2 linked regions of the Jeotgalibacillus aurantiacus genome follow. The protein of the gene in region 2 interacts with the protein of the main gene of each other region in a pairwise test. Links are inferred from orthologs where the notes say so. Each region holds a gene or a part of one and is shown on either strand. Other genes may lie near its edges.

Region 1 (2,952 bases), 340 kb from region 2 along the record:
AAAATGCCCATTTACAAAAAAGATAGCAGGTGCGTCTTTCTCTTTTAACGTATGAGCCATTTCAACTGCATACTGATCAGGTGCATCATCAATCGTTAAAAGAACGACGTTGGATGGCGCATCACTTAAAGGTTCTACAGTCCAGATCGCTGGATTGATCTCATATTGAGGTTCAGTCATTTCCGGTTCTTCCTGTAAAGCTTCTGTTTCTTCAGGAGCTTGTTCTGTCTGCTCCGTTTGTTCCCCGGCAGATTCGACGTCTTCTGTCTGCACTGTTTCGAGTGCTTCTTCGGATGTGTTTGTTTCTTCTGTTGTGCTTGCTTCTTCTGAACTGCAGGCTGCTGTGAGCAGAACTGCCGTTACGGCTGCAGGGACTAAATATTTCAACTGTAACCTCACCTTTCCAATATGTATAACCCAAGTGTAGCATAGATTTTACTTTCATTTCCGGTGGAATTTAATTCAGTCTAAAAAGTCGGGCTGTGCCTATCCTACGCTTTCCGTGGCCGGGCGGTGAACCCCTTGTGCTCCGCACAATGGTTTCACCTGACCCTTTCCGCCACAGGAGTCTTCGGATAGGCCCAGCCCTTGTTGTTATTAATATACTTCCTTGTTGAATTATCGAACTAGATGACGGGAAGTTTGTACGTCCCCGCCCGTCGGAGCTAGACAAAGGAAAGCGAAGGGGACGACCGAACCGGTTATTCTTCGGACACTTATAATTACGCATTATCTTCATTGAAGAGATATTAAAAACGGGACAACCCGTGTAAGGGTTGTCCCGCTGGTGTTACATTATTTTACGATGTGGATTGGTGTTCCAAGGGCTACTTCTGCAGCTTCCATTGAAATTTCACCTAATGTCGGGTGAGCGTGGATTGTCATTGCAACGTCTTCAGCTGTCATGCCAGCTTCGATTGCAAGACCAAGCTCTGCGATAATATCAGAAGCACCGTCACCGGCAATTTGAGCACCGATGATCAGGCCGTCTTCCTTGCGTGTCACAAGCTTAACGAAACCTTCAGTCTGGTTAAGTGCAAGTGCACGTCCGTTTGCAGCGAATGGGAATTTTGAAGCTACTACTTCAATGCCTTCTTCTTTCGCCTGAGCTTCGTTGTATCCGACTGTTGCCAGTTCAGGATCCGTGAAGCATACTGCAGGGATTGCAAGGTAGTCAACTTCAGACTTCTCGCCGCCGATTACCTCAGCTGCCACTTTACCTTCGTAAGAAGCTTTGTGAGCAAGAGGTGGTCCGTCTACGATATCTCCGATTGCGAAGATATTGTCAACGCTTGTACGGCACTGCTTGTCAGTTTTGATTACGCCACGGTCAGACATTTCAATACCAAGCTGATCAAGACCGATTTCATCTGTGTTTGGACGGCGTCCTACTGTTACAAGAACGTATTCAGCGTCTACAGATACTTCTTCACCTTTCGCTTCGTACTTAACCGTTACGCCGCTGTCTGTTTCTTCAACGCCTTTAGCCATTGCTTTTGTAATGACATTAACGCCTTTTTTCTTAAGTCCTTTTTTAACAATCGTTGTCATCTGCTTTTCGAATCCGCCAAGGATATCGTCAGCACCTTCAAGAATTGTTACTTCAGTACCCATGTTTGCATAGGCTGAACCAAGCTCAGTTCCAATGTATCCTCCACCGATGACAACAAGGCTCTTAGGAATATCCTTAAGCGCAAGTGCACCTGTAGAATCAAGAACGCGGTCTGAGAACTTGAAAGATGGGATTTCGATTGGACGCGATCCTGTTGCAATGATCGCATTTTTGAATTTGTACGTCTGAGCAGAGCTGTCATCCATTACGCGAACTGTTTCGTTATCAACGAAGTAAGCTTCGCCGCGTACGATTTCAACTTTGTTTCCTTTAAGAAGTCCTTCAACTCCACCAGTAAGCTTTTTCACTACACCGGCTTTCCATTCCTGAGCCTTCTCAAAGTTAATTTTAACGTTCTCAGCAACGATACCCATATCGTCTGAATGCTGAGCCTGCTCATAACGGTGACCGATTGTGATCAGCGCTTTTGATGGGATACAGCCGACATTTAAGCAAACACCGCCAAGGTTTTCTTTCTCGACGATTGTCACTTTTTGTCCAAGCTGAGCTGCACGGATTGCAGCTACATATCCTCCGGGACCTGATCCAATGACGAGAGTATCTGTTTCAATAGGGAAATCTCCAACTACCATGGTTTTACGCCTCCATTAGTAAAAGTTCTGGATCGTTCAATAAACGTTTGATGTGGTTCAACGCATTTTGAGCCGTTGCACCATCAATCATACGGTGATCGAAGCTCAATGATAATGCTAACACAGGAGCGGCTACAATTTCACCATTTTTTACAACAGGTTTTTCCGCAATTCGACCAATTCCGAGGATTGCAACCTCAGGATGGTTGATAACCGGTGTAAACCACTGGCCTCCGGCAGATCCGATATTTGTGATTGTGCATGATGCACCTTTCATTTCATCACCGGACAATTTACCGTCACGCGCTTTACCAGCGAGCTGGTTGATTTCATCAGAAATACCAAATACAGATTTGCGATCAGCATTTTTAACAACTGGTACAACAAGACCTTTTTCAGTGTCTGCAGCGATACCGATGTTGTAGTAGTGCTTCTGAATGATTTCCTGTGCTTCATCATCAAGTGATGTGTTCAGTACAGGGTACTCACGCAATGCAGAAACAAGTGCTTTTACCACGTATGGAAGGAATGTCAGCTTGATGTCTTTTTCAAGCGCGATTTCCTTGAACTTCTTACGATGTGCAACAAGCTTCTCAACATCTACTTCATCCATAAGTGTTACGTGAGGGGCAGTGTGCTTAGAGTTAACCATTGCCTTAGCAATTGCTTTTCTCATTCCGCTCATCTTCTCACGTGTTTCAGGGAAGTCACCTTCAGGTACAGAAGGAGTTGATTTCGCTGCTTTTT
Region 2 (4,976 bases):
TCAGTACATTATTAACAACGTACTTTGCAGCATTATCGTGTACACACTTAACCTGCTTAATGGTTTCACGCTTTTCCCAATCCAAGTGAATCATCCATTCAGACCCCTTTCCTACGTTTGTATGATCAGTATATCGTTTAACCATCCGCTCATCAAGAAGATGTTGAAGGTTGATTCACGTGACTGAACGCTTCTGCTGAATCAATTTTGCCGAAAACTTTTGTCACAGGAAAACGTTCTCCCTGAAGCCACTTACCAAAATCGATTTCCAAGGGAACCGCATTTTGTCCGGCTCCAAAAAACATTTTTAATGTTGAAGGCTGATATACAGCGGTATGAATCGTACCAGCCCAGCTTCCATAGTTCTTTTTGAAAATCCCATATGCAGGATCGTTGAACTTCTTAAAGGCCTCCAATGGGTTATGTGCTGTTTGCCCCTGCTGGTGGATCATATGAAGTCTGCTGATGGATTCCTTTAGCTGATAACGGTTTTCAGATGATTTTATCGAAGTTTCAAAATGATTTGTGCAGGCTGTGTCCATTTCCTCATTACGGACGGCGACCCCGAGTGCGGAAGCTTCTACGACAGCATGTTTACCGTGTGCATCATAAAGCGTGTAATTAAAGGCGTGCCGATGAGGAATCTCTTTTAGCATCGCTACGGCTTCATCTGTGGTTGAACAGCTGTCGAGCAGAAAGCGGGCGATAATCGAGCATGTAAAGCCTTTACCGGGGTTTTTCCGGTTAACAAAATGAAAACCAACACAAAGTCCTTTTTCATTCATTCCATCAATTCTTCCTATCATTCTTCCTGCAACCCCGATGGATGCGTAACCTCTTTCTGGTTGCCACAGCATCAGCCTGCCTTCGTATGTTTTAGGGTGATAATCATAATTACGGGCAAAATAGCCCTTTTTCATGAGTACTGAACAGCCTGATTTTTTCCAGTCCTGCTGCCAGCCGGAATATTCGTGAATTACTTCCGAAGTGTCCCAAGCCATGACAGAGCTGAGCCCTTCCAGCTCATTCCACAGCCCAGGAGAAAATTGATCAAAATAAGACTTCGCGATTTTTTCATCCGTGTGATACGCTTTTTTTGAGCGGTCACGCCGTTTTACGTGAGAATGATAGAGAGGGGTCTGTTGAAATAATCTTCCTGCCTGTTTTCCAAGTTCAAAGTGGGACCCCCTTCCCTTAATTACATCGAGGTGGAACTGCTGCATAAGATCATGTCCTTTTTAACCTAATTATGTCGTAACTGCACTGTTGTTTCCACTATGAAGGCTAATATAAACATGCTGATTTGCTTAGACTTCGACATGATTAACAAAAATAATACTTAAATAATACAATTCAGTAACAATGATGGAATGCTGTTGATGACACCTCAAGATGAGCGTATAATATGGTTAATGGAATTATTAGAATATTCCATTAAAAAGATCACTAAGGAGGTTTCATCCATTGAAAATTTTGAGTAACGAACAGCTTTTATCCGCTTACCGTGACGCTGAGAAACATGGAGAACACGATACTCAGGTGATTTTACGCAAGGAAATTCAAAAAAGAGGCATTAACGCCGGACGAAACAGAAAATAAGGGCTACATACACGCAGACATTGTTCTGCGTGTTTTTAATTGGTCAAAAAAAGGTGAAGCCTGATGAGTCAGGCTTCACCTTTAATCATTAACCTTCAAGAAGAAGATCTTCCGGATTCTCCAATAGTTCCTTGACCATTTTCAGGAATCCAACCGCTTCTTTTCCATCAATAATACGGTGATCATAAGAAAGTGCCACGTACATCATTGGACGATTGTGTGTACGTTCTGCATCAATGGCAACCGGACGCAACTGGATCGTGTGCATACCGAGTATACCAACCTGCGGGCCATTTAAAATTGGTGTTGATAACAGTGAACCGAATACGCCGCCATTTGTGATGGTGAACGATCCTCCCTGCAAATCACTTAATTGAAGCTTTTTGCTCTTCGCTTTTTCAGCAAGGTTTACAATTTCCTGCTCAATCTCTGCGAAGTTTTTACGGTCACAGTCTCTGACGATTGGGACAACGAGACCGTCCTCAGTAGAAACTGCTACACCTACATCGTAATATTTTTTCAGAACGATTTCGTCTCCGTCGATCTCAGCATTCACATACGGGTACTTCTTAAGTGCTGCAACAACTGCTTTCGTGAAGAAAGACATAAATCCAAGACGGACGTCATGCGTTTCAAAGAAGCGGTCTTTTTTACGTTTACGCAGATCCATCACATAAGTCATGTCGATTTCATTAAATGTTGTCAGCATGGCTGCAGTCTGCTGTACTTCTACCAGACGATTTGCAATGGTCTGGCGACGGCGAGACATTTTTTCGCGGACAACCGGTTTAGTATCTTCTTTCTTCGGTGCAGACTCCTGCTTTGCTTTTGGTGCTTCCTTTTTAGGCTCTGAAGCAGCAGGCTTTGATCCGTGATTCTCAACATCCTGTTTTCTCACGCGGCCCATCGGATCAACCGTCGATACTTCAGAAAGGTCGATTCCTTTTTCTCTTGCCAGCTTTCTTGCTGCAGGAGATGCAATCGTACGGCCTTTCTTCTCTTCTGCTACTTCAGCCGTCTTCTCCTTGCTTTCCTGAGCCGGACTCTCTTTCGGTGCTTCTTCAGCAGTCTCAGGAGCTGATGCTGTACTTCCGCCTTCACCAGCTTCAACGATGGCAATAACCTGTCCTACTTCAACAGTGTCTCCTTCATCGGCTTTCAGTTCCTTGATAACGCCGGCCTCTTCTGAAATCACTTCAACGTTTACTTTATCTGTTTCAAGTTCAACGATGTATTCGCCTTTTTCAACCTGATCCCCAGGCTGTTTAAGCCATTGTGCGATTGTACCCTCTGTAATTGATTCAGCTAATTCTGGAACTTTAATTTCTGCCACTGCGACTTCCTCCTCTATTCTTTCCCTTTGACTACGGATTGTTCTAATATTCTTTCCTGCTCTTTTTTATGAACGGTAGGGTCTCCCTCAGCCGGACTGCTTCGGCGTCTTCTTCCAATATAATCGACTTTGACGCCTTCCGGTGCGAGCTCTAAAAGTCTTGGTTCAACAAATGTCCATGCACCCATGTTTTTAGGCTCTTCCTGTACCCAGACAACTTCCTTCAGGTTAGGATATCGACTGAAGATCTCTCTTACTTCCTGCATCGGGAAAGGATAAATCTCTTCGATACGGACCAGGTGCAGCCAGTCATTGTTTTCTTCTTTTTCAGCACGTTCAAGCAGATCGATGCCAACTTTTCCAGCTGATAGAACAATACGCTCTACCTGATCAGTCTCTTTACCGAGCTCCGGATGCTCAATCAGCGGTCTGAAGCCGCCTTCGGTAAACTCTTCAACACCTCTCGAAACGAGTGGATGTCTTAAGAGACTTTTCGGTGTCATAATGATGAGCGGTCTGACTTCCTCTTTTTTCAGAATCGCGGCCTGTCTTCTTAAAATGTGGAAGTACTGTGCAGAACTTGTCAGATTTGCGACCGTCCAGTTATTTTCAGCAGCAAGTGTAAGGAATCGCTCCATACGGGCTGATGAATGCTCCGGACCTTGTCCTTCATAACCATGTGGAAGAAGCATGACAAGACCTGACTTCTGTCCCCATTTCGCACGGCTTGAAGAAACAAACTGATCAAACATAACCTGCGCCATATTGGCAAAGTCACCATATTGTGCTTCCCAGAGCACAAGCGTCTCTTTCGAAAAGACATTATAACCATATTCAAATCCTACTACTGCAGCCTCTGTCAGAGGACTGTTATAAACGCAGAAGGAAGCATTTGCATCTTTGATATGATGAAGCGGCGTGTATTCTTCACCCGTTTTTTCATCATGAAGGACAAGGTGACGGTGAGCGAAAGTTCCGCGCTGGGAATCCTGTCCACTGAGTCTGATTGGTGTACCATCCTGCAGGATCGCACCAAAGGCCAGTGTCTCAGCGTGAGCCCAGTCTACTTTTCCGTCTTTTTCAAATGGGTCCTGTCGTCGCTGAAGGATTTTTTCAAGCTTCTTAAATACATTAAAACCTTCAGGGTATGAAAGTAAGTCCTGATTCATGGCAGTCAGACGATCAAGCTCAACGCCTGTTGAAAAATCATGAAGCGAACTTGTCACATCTTCCGGCGGTTCCATTGAAATATCGCGCTCTTTGTCTGATTTCGGCACCGAATCATATGCTTTCTGAAGGTGAGCCATGTGGTCTTCCCTCATTTTTTGCGCCTCTTCAGCTGACAGCGTTTTATTTCCTACAAGCTTATCCTCATAAAGCTTACGTACGTTATCATGGTTTTTGATATACGTATACATATCAGGGTTCGTTACCATCGGCTCATCCATTTCGTTATGGCCAAAACGGCGGTAACCGATCAGATCAATGACAAAATCTTTGCTGAACGTCGCACGGTATTCGCTCGCCATGATGGCTGCTGCCAGACAGGCTTCCGGATCATCTGCGTTGACGTGAAGAATGGGCACTTCAAATCCTTTTGCCGTATCAGAAGCATACTGTGTCGAACGTGAGTCAAATGATTCTGTTGTAAATCCGATCATATTGTTGGCAATCACGTGGATGGATCCGCCGGTATGGTAGCCGCGCAGCTGGCTCATGTTCAGTGTTTCTGCTACAACGCCCTGACCCGGGAAGGCTGCATCACCGTGAATCATAATCGCCAGTGAGGATTCCGTTTTAATATCCGGAATACCCGCTTCAGAACGGTTTTCCTGAGCCGCTCTTGTATAGCCGGCTACGATCGGGCTGATAACCTCAAGGTGACTTGGGTTATTTGCAAGTGTAATGCGTGTTTTTGCTTCGTTTTTAGCCAGGTTCCGGTCTGCACCTAAGTGATACTTCACATCACCAGTCCAGCCATATGTAATCCCGATTGATCCTTCAGACGGGATCAGATCTTTACTTGGTGAGTGCTGAAATTCTG

The links. Proteins that work in one complex are often made in the same cells at the same time.
Region 1: the proteins of odhB (region 2) and lpdA interact in binary tests that used the Escherichia coli proteins (3 or more experiments, as listed by UniProt). The link is inferred for Jeotgalibacillus aurantiacus from one-to-one orthologs.

What each region holds. Positions count from the first base shown.
Region 1 is NZ_JACNMS010000002.1:665,963-668,914, forward strand. It holds lpdA (dihydrolipoyl dehydrogenase), read right to left. Parts: upstream 2,206-2,952; coding sequence 796-2,205; downstream 1-795. Other genes in the region: H7968_RS08130 (polysaccharide deacetylase family protein), read right to left, coding at 1-387; H7968_RS08140 (dihydrolipoamide acetyltransferase family protein), read right to left, coding at 2,210-2,952. UniProt on the Escherichia coli protein: Lipoamide dehydrogenase is a component of the glycine cleavage system as well as of the alpha-ketoacid dehydrogenase complexes.
Region 2 is NZ_JACNMS010000002.1:321,603-326,578, reverse strand. What follows is about bases 811-3,646. They hold odhB (2-oxoglutarate dehydrogenase complex dihydrolipoyllysine-residue succinyltransferase), read right to left. Parts: upstream 2,933-3,646; coding sequence 1,688-2,932; downstream 811-1,687. Other genes in these bases: H7968_RS06400 (2-oxoglutarate dehydrogenase E1 component), read right to left, coding at 2,947-3,646; H7968_RS06410 (sporulation histidine kinase inhibitor Sda), read left to right, coding at 1,465-1,599; H7968_RS06415 (C45 family autoproteolytic acyltransferase/hydolase), read right to left, coding at 811-1,223. Also shown: H7968_RS06420 (DUF6501 family protein), read right to left, coding at 1-94; more of H7968_RS06415, read right to left, coding at 153-810; more of H7968_RS06400, read right to left, coding at 3,647-4,976. UniProt on the Escherichia coli protein: E2 component of the 2-oxoglutarate dehydrogenase (OGDH) complex which catalyzes the second step in the conversion of 2-oxoglutarate to succinyl-CoA and CO(2).